Regions from separate parts of the Streptomyces sp. CRN 30 genome, predicted to be linked through region 1. Evidence: riboswitches for the same ligand, from Rfam matches in the RefSeq annotation. Region 1 holds a riboswitch; the other holds the start of a gene.

Region 1 (7,830 bases):
ACGGCCTGCGCGTGGTGCTCTCCGAGGACCACCTGACCCCGGTCGCAGCGGTGTGCCTCTGGTACGACGTCGGCTCCCGCCACGAGGTCGAGGGGCGTACCGGACTGGCCCACCTCTTCGAGCACCTGATGTTCCAGGGCTCCGCCCAGGTCAAGGGCAACGGCCACTTCGAACTGGTGCAGGGCGCCGGTGGCTCCCTCAACGGCACCACCAGTTTCGAGCGCACCAACTACTTCGAGACCATGCCCACCCACCAGCTGGAGCTCGCCCTCTGGCTGGAGGCCGACCGCATGGGCTCGCTGCTCTCCGCCCTCGACGAGGAGTCGATGGAGAACCAGCGGGACGTCGTCAAGAACGAGCGCCGCCAGCGCTACGACAACGTCCCCTACGGCACGGCGTTCGAGCGGCTCACCGCCCTCGCCTACCCGGAGGGCCACCCCTACCACCACACCCCGATCGGCTCCATGGCCGACCTGGACGCCGCCACCCTGGAGGACGCCCGCGCGTTCTTCCGCACCTACTACGCGCCGAACAACGCGGTGCTGTCGGTGGTCGGCGACATCGACCCGGAGCAGACGCTGGCCTGGGTCGAGAAGTACTTCGGCTCGATCGCCTCGCACGACGGCAAGCCCGCCCCCCGGGACGGCTCGCTGCTCGAGGTGATGGGCTCCCAGCTGCGCGAGGTCATCGAGGAAGAGGTCCCCGCGCGGGCGCTGATGGCCGCCTACCGCCTGCCGCACGACGGCACGCGCGAGGCCGACGCGGCCGACCTGGCCCTCACCGTCCTCGGCGGCGGCGAGTCCTCCCGCCTCTACAACCGGCTGGTGCGGCGCGACCGTACGGCCGTCGCGGCCGGGTTCGGTCTGCTGCGGCTCGCCGGCGCCCCGTCGCTGGGCTGGCTGGACGTGAAGACCTCCGGTGACGTCGAGGTGCCGGTCATCGAGGCCGCCATCGACGAGGAGCTGGCCCGGTTCGCCGAGGAGGGCCCCACCGCCGAGGAGATGGAGCGCGCCCAGGCCCAGCTGGAGCGCGAGTGGCTGGACCGGCTCGGCACGGTCGCCGGCCGCGCCGACGAACTCTGCCGGTACGCCGTCCTGTTCGGTGACCCGCAGCTGGCCCTGACGGCGGTCGGCCGCGTGCTGGAGGTGACCGCCGAGGAGGTCCAGGAGGTCGCCAAGGCCCGCCTGCGCCCCGACAACCGCGCGGTGCTCGTCTACGAGCCCACCGCCCCCGGAGCCGTCGAAGCCACCGAAGCCACCGAAGACAGCGAAGCCACCGAAGCCAGTGAGGAGGCGGCCCAGTGACCGAGCTCGCCACCATGGAGTTCCACCCCCGGCCGCAGGCGGGCGACGCCAAGCCCTGGGCCTTCCCCGCCCCCGAGCGCGGCACGCTCGGCAACGGCCTGACGGTGCTGCGCTGCGACCGCCCCGGCCAGCAGGTCGTCGCCGTGGAGGTCTTCCTCCAGGCCCCCCTGGAGGCCGAACCGGCCGGCCTCGACGGCGTCGCCACCATCATGGCGCGGGCCTTCTCCGAGGGCACCGACAAGCACTCCGCGGAGGAGTTCGCCGCCGAACTGGAGCGCTGCGGCGCCACCCTGGACGCCCACGCCGACCACCCCGGCGTACGGGTCAGTCTCGAAGTGCCCGTCTCCCGCCTGGCCAAGGCGCTCGGCCTGGTCGCCGACGCGCTGCGGGCCCCCGCCTTCGCGGACAGCGAGATCGAGCGCCTGGTACGCAACCGCCTCGACGAGATCCCGCACGAGATGGCCAACCCCTCGCGCCGGGCCGCCAAGGAACTCTCCAAGGAGCTGTTCCCGGCGGACTCCCGCATGTCGCGCCCGCGCCAGGGCAGCGAGGAGACCGTCTCCGGCATCGACTCCGCGGCCGTGCGCGCCTTCTACGAGAAGCACGTACGGCCCGCCACGGCCACCGCCGTGGTCGTCGGCGACCTCACCGGCACGGACCTCGACGCGCTCCTCGACGACACGCTCGGCTCCTGGACGGGGTCGGCCGCCGAGCCGCGCCCCGTGCCCCCGGTGACCTCCGACGACACCGGCCGCGTCGTCATCGTGGACCGCCCCGGCTCCGTGCAGACGCAGCTGCTGATCGGCCGCACCGGACCCGACCGGCACGACAGCGCGTGGCCCGCTCAGGTGCTCGGCACGTACTGCCTCGGCGGCACCCTGACCTCCCGTCTGGACCGCGTCCTGCGCGAGGAGAAGGGCTACACCTACGGCGTCCGGGCCTTCGGCCAGGTGCTGCGCTCCGCGCCCGACGGCACCGGTGCCGCGATGCTCGCCATCAGCGGCTCGGTGGACACCCCGAACACCGGTCCCGCCCTGGACGACCTGTGGAAGGTGCTGCGCACGCTCGCCGAGGGCGGTCTCACCGACGCCGAGCGCGACGTCGCCGTGCAGAACCTGGTGGGCGTGGCGCCGCTGAAGTACGAGACCGCGGCGGCCGTCGCGGGCACGCTGGCCGACCAGGTCGAGCAGCACCTGCCCGACGACTACCAGGCGACGCTGTACCGGCGGCTCGCCGACACCGGCACGGTGGAGGCCACCGCCGCGGTCGTCAACGCCTTCCCGGTGGACCGCCTGGTGACCGTGCTCGTCGGTGACGCGGCGCAGATCAAGGAGCCCGTGGAGGCACTCGGCATCGGTGAAGTCACCGTCGTCGCCGCCGAGTAGCGCCACGCGCGCGTGACGGCCCCGGTGACCGATGTGTCACCGGGGCCGCCTTATGCCCGGATTGGGGGAGAGGTTGCCTGTTCGCCCTGTGGGATACGCCTCAAAAACGATGATCCGTTTGGGAACGGGGAGCGCTCCCGCTTAGCTTCGTCCGGGCTGTCCGTCAGGCAGTGCGCCGCACCCGCGGCACCGGACAGTCATCGCCGAGTCCCCGTACGGCGCGAGCCAGGGGAGCCGGGGACCCATCCAAGTCCCTGGGGTGAATCGGACGCCCGCGCGTGAGCGAGGGGGTCCGTAGGAGACCTTCCTGCTCCGAACCCGTCAGCTAACCCGGTAGGCGAGAGGGAAGGAAAGGACCAGCCACTACATGGCGTTCACGCGCGCCACCGGGAAGCACCGTCGTCCCGGCCGGGTTCACCGCACCACCGTCCGCGCGGCGGGTGTCGCGACCCTCACCACCACCGGCGTCATCGGCACCCTCGCCGCTCCGGCGCTGGCCGCCACCCCGTCGCCCGAGGACACCGGCCTCACCCCGGTCGTCACCCTCGGCGACTCCGTGGCCGAGCAGATCGACGCGCAGGCCACCGCCCAGCGGCTGGCCGCCGAGGAGGCCGCCGCCGAGCGCAAGGCCGAGGAAGCCGCCCGCGAGCGGGCCGCCGAGGCCGCCGAGCAGGCCCGCGAGGACAAGGAGCGCGCCGCCCGCGCTGCCGAGCGCAAGCGCCTCAACACGTTCGTGGCGCCCAGCAGCGGCTCCTACGTCTCCACCTCGTACCGGGCCAGCAGCGGCCTGTGGTCCTCCGGCTCGCACACCGGCATCGACTTCCACGCCGCCTCCGGCACCACCGTGCACGCGGTCGGCGCCGGCACCGTCGTCGAGGCCGGCTGGGGTGGCGCGTACGGCAACCAGGTCGTGATCAAGATGCACGACGGTACGTACACGCAGTACGGCCACCTGTCGTCCATCGGCGTCTCCGTGGGCCAGACGGTCACCCCCGGCCAGCGGATCGCCCTCTCCGGCGCGACCGGCAACGTCACCGGGGCGCACCTGCACTTCGAGGCGCGCACCACCGCGGAGTACGGCTCGGACATCGACCCCGTGGCCTACCTCCGCTCCCACGGCGTCTCCGTCTGACGGCGCACGACCTCCCGAAAGCCCCGGCTCGCGAGCCGGGGCTTTCCGCATGTGACCCGCTTGTGGCCCGTAGGTGACCAAAAACAGCCAAGCAATCCGACCCGCCATCGGAAAGTGCGGCACATTGGAATAGCATCACTGAACACGCGTCAATCGTCGACGTTTCACGGGGATTAACAGCGGCTAAGGCGGAGGTCGGTCATGCGTATTCCGGCGCACTCGGTGTGCACGGCGATCCGGGACGACATCGTCGCCGGTGTCTACGAGCGCGGCAGCCGGCTCACCGAGGAACTGCTCGCGCGCCGCTACGGCGTCTCCCGCGTCCCCGTGCGCGAGGCCCTGCGGACCCTGGAGGCCGAGGGCTTCGTGGTGACCCGGCGGCACGCCGGCGCGTGCGTCGCGGAACCGACGGAGCAGGAGGCCGCCGATCTGCTGGAGATGCGGCTGCTGCTGGAGCCCCTCGGCGCCGCCCGCGCCGCGCAGCGCCGCACCGAGGCCCATCTGAAGGTGCTGCGGGGCCTGGTGCGCCTGGGGCAGGAGCGGGCCAGGCGGGGCAACAGCGACGACCTGCGCTCGCTGGGCGGCTGGTTCCACGAGACGCTCGCGCAGGCCGCGGGGAGCCCCGCGCTGACCTCGGCCCTGACCCAGCTGCGGCACCGCATCGCCTGGATGTACACGGTGGAGGCGCCGCCGGCCGGCCCGGTGGAGTCCTGGGCGGAGCACGGCGCGATCGTGGACGCGGTGGCCCGCGGCGACAGCGAGCGCGCCCGGTCGCTCACCGCGCTGCACACCGAGCGGTCGACGGCCTCGCACCGCCTGCGGCTGGCCCCGGGGGCGGAACGCGCGGAGCGTGTGAGGAACTCGCAACGTCCCGTAAACATGCCGAGCCTCCGGCATTAACACGGCCGCCGTATACAAAGAGAAGCAATTCGACGGGGTCATTTTCTGCTGCCCTTTTATTGTTCTCGCGGGCGCCGGAACAATTCCCGCGCACGGTGCGGTGCGGGGAAAAGAAGAAGCCGTACCGCCCCCGGAAAGGGACCGGCACGGCTCCGCCGTCGTACGCCCGTGGCTCAGACGGTCTCCGGAAGCTCCCCCAGCCCCTCGGCGACCAGCTTCGCCAGCCGGTCCAGGGCCGCGTCCGCGCCCTCGGCCTCCGAGGCGAGGATGATCTCCTCGCCGCCCTGGGCGCCCAGGCCCAGCACGGCCAGCATGGAGGCCGCGTTGACGGGAGTGACAGGGTCGCCGCCGGCCTTTGCGATCGTCACCGGGACGCCGGTGGCCGTGGCGGCCCGGACGAAGATGGAGGCGGGGCGGGCGTGGAGGCCCTCGGCCCAGCCGACGTTGACGCGGCGCTCAGCCATGTGTTGCTGCCCTTCAGCTGTTCAGGTTGTCTAGACCAGTTTTCCATACCGTACGGTGTGCCCCCGGGCACCCCGGCGACCCGGTCGCTCGCCGGGCGGCGGCCCGACGGTCCCCGGGGACTGCCCCAGACTGCCCCGCGCCGCACGCGGACGCGAGCCGTACGCTGGGCCCCATGGAGACCGCGTCGGACCGGCACGAGTACCCCGCCCACTGGGAGGCCGACGTGGTGCTGCGCGACGGCGGCACCGCGCGCGTGCGTCCCATCACCGCCGACGACGCCGAGCGCCTGGTCAGCTTCTACGAGCAGGTCTCGGACGAGTCCAAGTACTACCGCTTCTTCGCGCCCTACCCCCGGCTGTCCGCCAAGGACGTCCACCGCTTCACCCACCACGACTTCGTGGACCGGGTCGGCCTCGCGGCCACGGTGGGCGGCGAGTTCATCGCCACCGTGCGCTACGACCGGATCGGCGCCGACGGCACCCCCGCGCACGCCCCGGCCGACGAGGCCGAGGTCGCCTTCCTCGTCCAGGACGCCCACCAGGGCCGCGGCGTCGCCTCCGCGCTCCTCGAACACATCGCCGCGGTCGCCCGGGAGCGCGGCATCCGCCGCTTCGCCGCCGAGGTGCTCCCCGCCAACACCAAGATGATCAAGGTGTTCACGGACGCCGGGTACACCCAGAAGCGCAGCTTCGAGGACGGCGTCGTCCGCCTGGAGTTCGGCCTCGCGCCCACCGGCCGCTCGCTCGCCGTGCAGTACGCGCGCGAACAGCGCGCCGAGGGCCGCTCCGTGCAGCGGCTGCTCACCCCCGGCTCGGTCGCCGTCATCGGCGTCGGCCGCACCCCCGGCGGCGTCGGCCGGGCTGTCCTCGGCAACATCCGGGACGCCGGCTTCACCGGCCGGCTGTACGCCGTGAACCGGGCCTTCGACAAGGAGCGCGAGGAAGTGGACGGCGTACCCGCCCACCGCTCCGTCCAGGAGATCGACGGCCCCGTGGACCTCGCGGTCGTCGCCGTCCCCGCCGGGCAGGTCGACGAGGTCGTCACCGAGTGCGGCCGGCACGGGGTGCGGGGCCTGGTCGTGATCTCCGCCGGGTACGCCGAGAGCGGTCCCGAGGGACGCGAACGCCAGCGCGCCCTCGTGCGGCATGCGCGCGCGTACGGCATGCGGATCATCGGGCCCAACGCCTTCGGGGTCGTCAACACCTCGCCCGCCGTGCGGCTCAACGCCTCCCTCGCCCCCGAGATGCCGCGCCCCGGCCGGATCGGTCTGTTCGCCCAGTCCGGCGCGATCGGCATCGCCCTGCTCTCCCGGCTGCACCGGCGCGGCGGCGGCGTCACCGGCGTGACCGGCGTCTCGACGTTCGTCTCCTCCGGCAACCGGGCCGACGTCTCCGGCAACGACGTCATGCAGTACTGGTACGACGACCCCGGCACCGACGTCGTGCTCATGTACCTGGAGTCCATCGGCAACCCCCGCAAGTTCACCCGCCTCGCGCGCCGTACGGCGGCCGTCAAACCGCTGGTCGTCGTCCAGGGCGCCCGGCACGGCGGCACGGCACCGCAGGGCCACCCCGTACGCGCCACCCGGCTGCCGCACGCCACGGTCTCCGCCCTGCTGCGGCAGGCCGGGGTGATCCGCGTCGACACGATCACCGAACTGGTCGACGCGGGCCTGCTGCTCGCCCGGCAGCCGCTGCCCGCCGGGGGACGCGTGGCGATCCTCGGCAACTCCGAGTCGCTCGGCCTGCTGACCCACGACGCGTGTCTCTCCGAGGGCCTGCGCCCGCTGCCGCCGCGGGACCTGACCACGGCGGCCTCCCCGGCGGACTTCCGCGCGGCGCTCGCCCGCGCCCTGGCCGACGACGACTGCGACGCCGTGGTGGTGACGGCGATACCGGCCGTCGGCGAGGGGGCGGCGGGAGACGCCGCACTCGCCGAGGCCCTCCGGTCGGCCGCCGCGGCGGCTCCCGCCAAGCCCGTCCTCGTCGTTCACGTCGAACTGGGCGGCCTCGCGGAAGCCCTCTCGGCGGCGACCAGCACGGCACCGCCGACCGCCCTCGCCGACGCCCTGCCCGCTCCGGCCGACGCCCCGGCCCCCGTCGGCACCCCGCCCGACGGCACCCACCTCATCCCCGCCTACCCCGCCGCCGAACGCGCCGTCCGCGCGCTCGCGCACGCCGTCGCCTACGCCCGGTGGCGGCACGACACCGCCGAACCGGGCAAGGTGCCGGAGTACGACGACGTCGACGAGAAGGGCGCCGCCGACCTCATCGGCGGCCTCCTCGCGCGCGGGGAGAGCCTCACCCTCGGCCCCCGGGACACCTGCGAGCTGCTCGGCCACTACGGCGTCCGCGTCCACCGCGCGCTGCCCGCCCCCACCCCCGACGAGGCCGTCGCCGCCGCCCGTACCCTCGGCTGGCCCGTCGCCCTGAAGGCCACCGCCCCCCACCTGCGCCACCGCGCGGACCTCGGCGGCGTACGCCTCGACCTGGCGGACGAGGAACAACTGCGCCGGGCGTACGAGGAGTTGACCGAGTTGTTCGGGTCGCCCGTCGAGCTGCGGCCGGTCGTGCAGGCCATGGCACCGCGCGGGGTCGACACGGTCGTCCGCGCCGTCATCGACCCGGCGGCCGGGGCCGTGCTC
Region 2 (7,830 bases), on a different contig from region 1:
CGGCTCGCCCCCGACAGCGGGGCGAGGCAGCCTGGGGACCGGAACCGGATCGGGGTCAGGCCGTGGGCCGCGTCCGGGACCGCTTCGTCGATGGGTCAAAGACACCGCAACACCGAAGGGCATCAACACATGGCTGAGCGCCGCGTCAACGTCGGCTGGGCCGAGGGCCTCCACGCCCGTCCCGCCTCCCTCTTCGTCCGGGCCGCCACGGCCTCCGGAGTCCCCGTGACGATCGCCAAGGCCGGCGGCAACCCCGTCAACGCGGCCTCCATGCTGGCGGTCCTCGGCCTCGGCGCCAAGGGCGGCGAGGAGGTCGTCCTCGCCTCCGACGCCGAGGGCGCGGACGCCGCGCTGGACCGGCTGGCCAAGCTGGTCTCCGAGGGGCTCGACGAGCTCCCCGAGACCGTCTGAGCCGCGCCGGGGTGACGCCGTAGCCGTCACCGACGCATACGCATACGTGAAGGGCTCGTCCGATTCGCCGGGCGGGCCCTTCACATTACCTTCCGGCGGGTGGCGCATTCCGCCGCTGGCCGACGGTGCAATTCCTCTCCGCGCGCAGCTCTATATCCTCTGCGCAGGCAGCGGAAAAAGCCCCCCGGAAATTACACTGCACTTTGTATACGGCTTCCGTGTTAATGCCGCGCGCTCGACATGTTTACGTGGTGTTGCGAAGTCCTCACACGGTCGGCGCGGTCCCCGTGGGGGAAGCGCAGCCGGTGCGTGTCGGCCGCCCGCTCCTGGTGCAGGGCCGTGATCGCCCGCGCCCGGTCGCCGTCCCCGCGCGCGACGGCGTCGACGATGCCGCCGTGCTCGGCCCAGGACCGCACCGGATCGGCGGGCGCCTCCACCGTGTACATCCAGGCGATCTTGTGCCGCAACTGGGCGAGGGTCGAGGTCAGCGCGGGGCTGCCGGACGCCTGGGCGAGCGTCTCGTGGAACCAGCCGCCCAAGGAGCGCAGGTCCTCGCTGTGGCCCCGGCGCGCCCGCTCCTGCCCCAGTCTGACCAGGCCGCGCAGCACCTTGAGGTGTGCCTCGGTGCGGCGCTGGGCGGCCCGTGCGGCGCCCAGCGGCTCCAGCAGCGTGCGCATCTCCAGCACGTCGGCGGCCTCCTGCTCGGTCGGCTCCGCGACACACGCGCCCGCGTGCCGGCGGGTGACCACGAAGCCCTCCGCCTCCAGGGTGCGCAGGGCCTCGCGCACGGGGACGCGCGAGACGCCGTAGCGGCGGGCCAGCACTTCCTCGGTGAGTCTGCTGCCGCGCTCGTGGACCCCCGCGACGATGTCATCACGGATCGCCGTGCATACCGAGTGCGCCGGAATACGCATGACCGGACCTCCGCCTTAATACCCGTGATGCGCCGCCGATTGACGCGTGTTCCCGCGACTCTATTGCAGGGCACCGGAATTTCCGACGCCGGGCCGGAATCCATGGATATTTTTTGGACAGCGGACGTGTCACAACGGACATGTCATCACGACATGCCGCAACGGACGCGGCGCACTGACCCCTCACCACGGAACGCCTCACCACGGAACGCCTCACCACAGGGCGCGTCACCACGGAGCGCGCCACCGCGGACGGCGAAAGCCCCGGCTCGGGGGAGAGCCGGGGCTTCCTGGGGCTTCTGGGCCTTCGGGCGCGGGGCGGGGTGTCCGCCGCCGGGGGCTCGCTCTCCGGTCCAGGGGGCGCCGCCCCATGGGTCGTCGCCTGAGGGACTGTCGCCGCAGGATGAACGTCTCAGGGGGTCAGACGTTCACGCCGTGCGCGCGCAGATAGGCGACGGGGTCGATGTCGGTGCCGTACTCGGCCGTCGTACGGACCTCGAAGTGCAGGTGCGCACCGGTGACGTTGCCGGTCGCCCCGGAGACGGCGATCTGCTGGCCCGGGACGACCGCCTGGCCGACGGACACACCGATGGACGACAGGTGGCCGTACTGGGTGTACGTGCCGTCGTTCATCCGGAGCACGATCTGGTAGCCGTACGAGCCGCCCCAGCCCGCCTCCACGACGGTGCCGGAGCCGACCGCCTGGACGGCCGTGCCGGAGGCGGCGTGGAAGTCGACGCCGGTGTGGCTGCCGGAGGACCAGACGGCGCCACCGCTCTTGTAGCCGGTCGAGACGTACGAGCCGGCGATCGGGGAGACATAGGTGCTCAGACGCTTGCGCTCGGCCTCGCGGGCGGCGCGCTCCTCGGCCTCGCGGTCCTCCTCGGCCTTCACCGAGGCGAGCTGCACCGCCAGCGCCTCGGCCTCCTCGCGGGCCCGCTTCTGCGCGGCGGCCGCCTCGGCTGCCTGCCGCTGGGCGGCGGCCTGGGCGCCGACCTGCTCGGCCATCGAGTCGCCGATGCTGAGGGCCAGGGTGAGGCCGGTCTGCTCGGCGGAGGGGTCCGCGGCGAGCGCGGGAGAGGCCAGGGTCCCGATGACGCCGGTGGTGGTGAGCGCGGCGACACCCACGGTGCGCGTGGTGGCCTGCTTCACCCGGCTGGGACGACGGTGCTTCCCGGTGGCGCAGCTGAACGCCATGAAGTGGCTGGTCCTTTCCTTCCCTCTCGCCTACCGGGTTAGCTGACGGGTTCGGAGCAGGAAGGTCTCCTACGAGCTCCCTCCACCAGGTGGAGAGCGCCCGATTCACCCCAGGGGACTTCGGTTGGGTCCCCGGCTCCCCTGGCTCGCGCCATGCGGGGACTCGGCGATGACTGTCCGGCGCCGCGGGTGCGGCATGGTGCCTGACGAACAGCCGGACCGACGCTAAGGGTCCCGTCTTTCGAACAACAAACGAAAGACAGGTTTTGTAGCGTACGCCACAGGGCAGACAGCCCAACTCGGCCCCAATACGGGCAAAGCGGGACCCTGGTGGTTCTTCAGCCACCAGGGTCCCGCTGTCGGCGCCAGGCCGGCGGCTTCCGTCCGCCCGGCCCCGCCCGGCCCCTACTCCGCCCGGACGACGGTCACTTCGCCGATGCCGAGGGCGCCCACGGGCTCCTCGATCTGTGCCGCGTCGCCGACCAGGACGGTCACCAGCCGGTCCCCGGGGAAGGCGTTCACGGCGGCGGCGGTGGCCTCCACCGTGCCCGTCTCGGCCAACTGCCGGTACAGCGTCGCCTGGTAGTCGTCGGGCAGGTGCTGCTCGACCTGGTCGGCCAGCGTGCCCGCGACGGCCGCCGCCGTCTCGTACTTCAGGGGCGCGACCCCGACGAGGTTCTGCACCGCGACGTCGCGCTCGGCGTCCGTCAGGCCGCCCTCGGCGAGGGTGCGCAGCACGGTCCACAGGTCCGCCAGCGCGGGACCGGTGTTGGGCGTGTCGACGGAACCGCTGATGGCGAGCAGCGAGGCCCCGGTGCCGTCGGGCGCGGAGCGCAGCACCTGGCCGAACGCCCGCACACCGTAGGTGTAACCCTTCTCCTCGCGCAGCACGCGGTCGAGGCGCGAGGTGAGGGTGCCGCCGAGGCAGTAGGTGCCGAGCACCTGGGCGGGCCACACCCGGTCGTGCCGGTCCGGGCCGACGCGGCCGATGAGCAGCTGCGTCTGGACGGCGCCGGGGCGGTCCACGATGACGACGCGGCCGGTGTCGTCGGCGGTCACCGGCTCCACGGGCCGCGGCTCGGCCGAGGAGCCGGTCCAGGCGCCCAGGGTGTCGCCGAGCAGCCCGTCGAGGTCCACGTCGGTGAGGTCGCCGACGACGACCGCGGTGGCCGTGGCCGGGCGGACGTGCTTCTCGTAGAAGGCGCGCACGGCCGCCGAGTCGATGGCCGCGACGGTGTCCTCGGTGCCCTGGCGCGGGCGCGACATGCGCGAGGAGGCCGGGAACAGCTGCCTGGAGAGCTCCTTGGCGGCGCGGCGGGCCGGGTTGGCCAGCTCGTGCGGGATCTCGTCGAGCCGGTTGCGCACCAGCCGTTCGACCTCGCCGTCGTCGAACGCGGGCGCCCTGAGGGCGTCGGCGAGCAGGCCGAGCGCCTTGGGCAGCCGGGAGACGGGCACCTCGAGGCTGATGCGGACGCCGGAGTGGTCGGCGTGCGCGTCGAGGGTGGCGCCGCAGCGCTCCAGCTCGGCGGCGAACTCCTCGGCGGAGTGCTTGTCGGTGCCCTCGGTGAAGGCGCGCGCCATGATCGTGGCGACGCCGTCGAGGCCCGTCGGCTCGGCGTCCAGGGGCGCGTCGAGCAGCACCTCCACGGCGACGACCTGCTGGCCGGGGCGGTGGCAGCGCAGCACGGTCAGCCCGTTGTCCAGGGTGCCGCGCTCGGGGGCCGGGAACGCCCAGGGCCGGGCCTCGCCGGCCCGGGGCTGCGGGTGGAAGTCCATGGTGGCGAGTTCGGTCACTTCGCCGGCTCCTCGTTCTCGTCGGTGGCTACGGCGGTGGCGGCGGCCTCGGGATCCTCCGCGGCCTCCTCGGCGGCGACCGGCTCGTACACGAGCACCGCGCGGTTGTCGGGCCGCAGGCGGGCCTTGGCGATCTCCCGCACTTCCTCGGCGCTCACGTCGAGGACGCGCTGCACGGCGGTCAGCGCGAGCTGCGGGTCGCCGAACAGGACCGCGTACCGGCACAGTTCGTCGGCGCGGCCCGCGACCGTGCCGAGCCGGTCCAGCCACTCGCGCTCCAGCTGGGCCTGGGCGCGCTCCATCTCCTCGGCGGTGGGGCCCTCCGCGGCGAACCGGGCGAGCTCCTCGTCGACGGCGGCCTCGATGACCGGGACCTCGACGTCACCGGAGGTCTTGACGTCCAGCCAGCCCAGGGAGGGCGCCCCGGCGAGCCGGAGCAGCCCGAACCCGGCGGCGACGGCGGTGCGGTCGCGCCGCACCAGCCGGTTGTACAGGCGGGAGGACTCGCCGCCGCCGAGGACGGTCAGCGCCAGGTCGGCCGCGTCCGCCGCGCGCGTGCCGTCCTCGGGGAGCCGGTAGGCGGCCATCAGCGCCCGCGCGGGCACCTCCTCCTCGACGACCTCGCGCAGCTGCCCGCCCATGACGTCGGGCAGCGAGCCGTCGCGGGGCGCGGGCTTGCCGTCGTGCCCGGGGATGGACCCGAAGTACTTCTCGACCCAGGCGAGCGTCTGCTCGGGGTCGATGTCACCGACCACGGAGAGCACCGCGTTGTTGGGCGCGTAGTACGTGCGGAAGAACGCGCGCGCGTCCTCCAGGGTGGCCGCGTCCAGGTCGGCCATCGACCCGATCGGGGTGTGGTGGTAGGGGTGGCCCTCCGGGTAGGCGAGGGCCGTCAGCCGCTCGAACGCGGTGCCGTAGGGGACGTTGTCGTAGCGCTGGCGGCGCTCGTTCTTGACGACGTCCCGCTGGTTCTCCATGGACTCCTCGTCCAGGGCGGTGAGCAGCGAGCCCATGCGGTCGGCCTCCAGCCAGAGGGCGAGCTCCAGCTGGTGGGCGGGCATGGTCTCGAAGTAGTTGGTGCGCTCGAAGCTGGTGGTGCCGTTGAGCGAACCGCCCGCGCCCTGGACGAGCTCGAAGTGGCCGTTGCCCGTCACCTGTCCGGAGCCCTGGAACATCAGGTGCTCGAAGAGGTGAGCCAGGCCGGTACGGCCCTTGACTTCGTGCCGGGAGCCGACGTCGTACCAGAGGCACACCGCCGCGACCGGGGTCAGGTGGTCCTCGGAGAGCACCACGCGCAGGCCGTTGGCCAGGCGGTGCTCGGTCGCTGTCAGGCCTCCGGAGCCTGCCTCGGCGGTGGCCGTGTGACCCATGGGCATGTACGTCCCTTCGATCGCGGGAGCTTTCGTTGAAACTGCAGAATTCCTGCTGGTTCTGCCACTGTATGCAAGCGCGCGGACGCCTGGCGAAGTTCCCGGACGCGGTACGCCGAGAGCGAGATGCGGGGGGACCGGGACGGGGGTGTGCGGAGTGACGGGAGGGACGGGTGAACGGTTCCCCGACCCCTGTGCGGACGGACCCTCGGACCCGCTCCCGGACCGGCTCGACCGTGGGGTGGTCCGTGGTTGTCAGCGGGGCGGTCCACAATGGAGCGCGTCAGACACCCGTTCATGCCCCGGCAAGACTGTGAAGGAGCCGCAGCAGCGATGGCCCGCCGCAGCACGAAGACCCCGCCGCCCGACGACGCGTACGAGGAGAGGATCCTCGACATCGACGTCGTCGACGAGATGCAGGGCTCCTTCCTGGAGTACGCGTACTCGGTCATCTACTCGCGGGCCCTGCCGGACGCCCGCGACGGCCTCAAGCCGGTGCACCGCCGCATCGTCTACCAGATGAACGAGATGGGCCTGCGCCCCGAACGCGGCTACGTGAAGTGCGCCCGCGTCGTCGGCGAGGTGATGGGCAAGCTCCACCCGCACGGCGACTCGTCGATCTACGACGCCCTCGTGCGCATGGCCCAGCCCTTCTCGATGCGCGTGCCCCTGGTCGACGGCCACGGCAACTTCGGTTCGCTGGGCAACGACGACCCGCCGGCGGCCATGCGGTACACCGAGTCCCGGATGGCCGAGGCCGCGAGCCTGATGACGGAGTCCATCGACGAGGACACGGTCGACTTCGCGCCCAACTACGACGGCCAGGAGCAGGAGCCGGTGGCCCTGCCGGCCGCGTTCCCGAACCTGCTGGTGAACGGCGCCTCCGGCATCGCCGTCGGCATGGCCACGAACATGCCGCCGCACAACCTGCGCGAGGTCGTCGCCGCGGCCCGGCACCTGATCCGCCACCCGAACGCGGATCTCGAAGCCCTGATGAAGCACGTGCCTGGCCCCGACCTGCCCACCGGCGGCCGCATCGTCGGACTGCCCGGCATCCGGGACGCGTACGCGACGGGGCGCGGCACCTTCAAGATCCGTGCCACGGTGACCGTGGAGAACGTGACGGCGCGCCGCAAGGGCCTCGTCGTCACCGAGCTCCCCTTCGCCGTCGGCCCGGAGAAGGTGGTCGCCAAGATCAAGGACCTGGTCGGCTCGAAGAAGCTGCAGGGCATCGCCGACGTCAAGGACCTCACCGACCGCGAGCACGGACTGCGCCTGGTCATCGAGATCAAGAACGGCTTCGTGCCGGAGGCGGTCCTGGAGCAGCTCTACAAGCTGACGCCGATGGAGGAGTCCTTCGGCATCAACAACGTGGCGCTCGTGGACGGCCAGCCGCTCACCCTCGGCCTCAGGGAGCTCCTCGAGGTCTACCTCGACCACAGATTCACCGTCGTGCGCCGCCGTTCGGAGTTCCGCCGCGGCAAGAAGCGCGACCGCCTCCACCTGGTCGAGGGCCTCCTGACGGCCCTGGTGGACATCGACGAGGTCATCCGGCTGATCCGCTCCAGCGACAACTCCGCGGAGGCCAAGCAGCGTCTGATCGAGCGCTTCTCCCTCTCGGAGATCCAGACCCAGTACATCCTGGACACCCCGCTGCGCCGGCTGACCCGGTTCGACCGCATCGAGCTGGAGTCGGAGAAGGAGCGGCTCAACGCGGAGATCGAGGAGCTGACCCGCATCCTGGAGTCGGACGCGGAACTGCGCAAGCTGGTCTCGGGAGAACTGGCCGCGGTGGCGAAGAAGTTCGGCACCGACCGGCGCACGACGCTGCTGGAGTCGGCGAACGCCCCGGTCGCGCCGGTCCCGCTGCAGGTGGCGGACGACCCGTGCCGCGTCCTGCTGTCCTCGACGGGGCTGCTGGCCCGCACGGCCGACGGCGAGCCGCTGCCCGCGGACGCCAAGCGCGCCAAGCACGACGTGATCGTCTCGGCGGTGCCCGCGACGGCCCGCGGCGAGGTGGGCGTGGTGACGTCCACGGGCCGTCTGCTGCGGCTGAACGTGGTCGACCTCCCACAGCTGCCGGAGTCGTCGACGGCGAACCTCTCGGGAGGCGCGCCGCTGGCCGAGTTCCTGACCCTGGAGGG

What was found. Region 1 has a riboswitch for cyclic di-AMP ahead of UW392_RS43740 (M23 family metallopeptidase). Riboswitches for the same ligand answer to the same signal wherever they lie in the genome.
Positions count from the first base shown of each region.
Region 2: it holds a riboswitch for cyclic di-AMP, as region 1 does, so the genes downstream of both, UW392_RS38965 (M23 family metallopeptidase) here and UW392_RS43740 (M23 family metallopeptidase) in region 1, are expected to answer to the same signal.

Region 1 is NZ_JAVRHI010000400.1:9,894-17,723, reverse strand. Features, by position in the region: gene UW392_RS43750 (pitrilysin family protein) at 1-1,304, shown strand, start outside; gene UW392_RS43745 (pitrilysin family protein) at 1,301-2,689, shown strand; cyclic di-AMP (ydaO/yuaA leader) riboswitch at 2,881-3,044, shown strand; gene UW392_RS43740 (M23 family metallopeptidase) at 3,057-3,821, shown strand; gene UW392_RS43735 (GntR family transcriptional regulator) at 4,023-4,721, shown strand; gene UW392_RS43730 (HPr family phosphocarrier protein) at 4,895-5,185, opposite strand; gene UW392_RS43725 (GNAT family N-acetyltransferase) at 5,359-7,830, shown strand, end outside.
Region 2 is NZ_JAVRHI010000368.1:4,391-12,220, reverse strand. Features, by position in the region: gene UW392_RS38975 (HPr family phosphocarrier protein) at 130-411, shown strand; gene UW392_RS38970 (GntR family transcriptional regulator) at 633-1,325, opposite strand; gene UW392_RS38965 (M23 family metallopeptidase) at 1,746-2,522, opposite strand; cyclic di-AMP (ydaO/yuaA leader) riboswitch at 2,535-2,701, opposite strand; gene UW392_RS38960 (pitrilysin family protein) at 2,928-4,316, opposite strand; gene UW392_RS38955 (pitrilysin family protein) at 4,313-5,692, opposite strand; gene UW392_RS38950 (DNA topoisomerase IV subunit A) at 6,020-7,830, shown strand, end outside.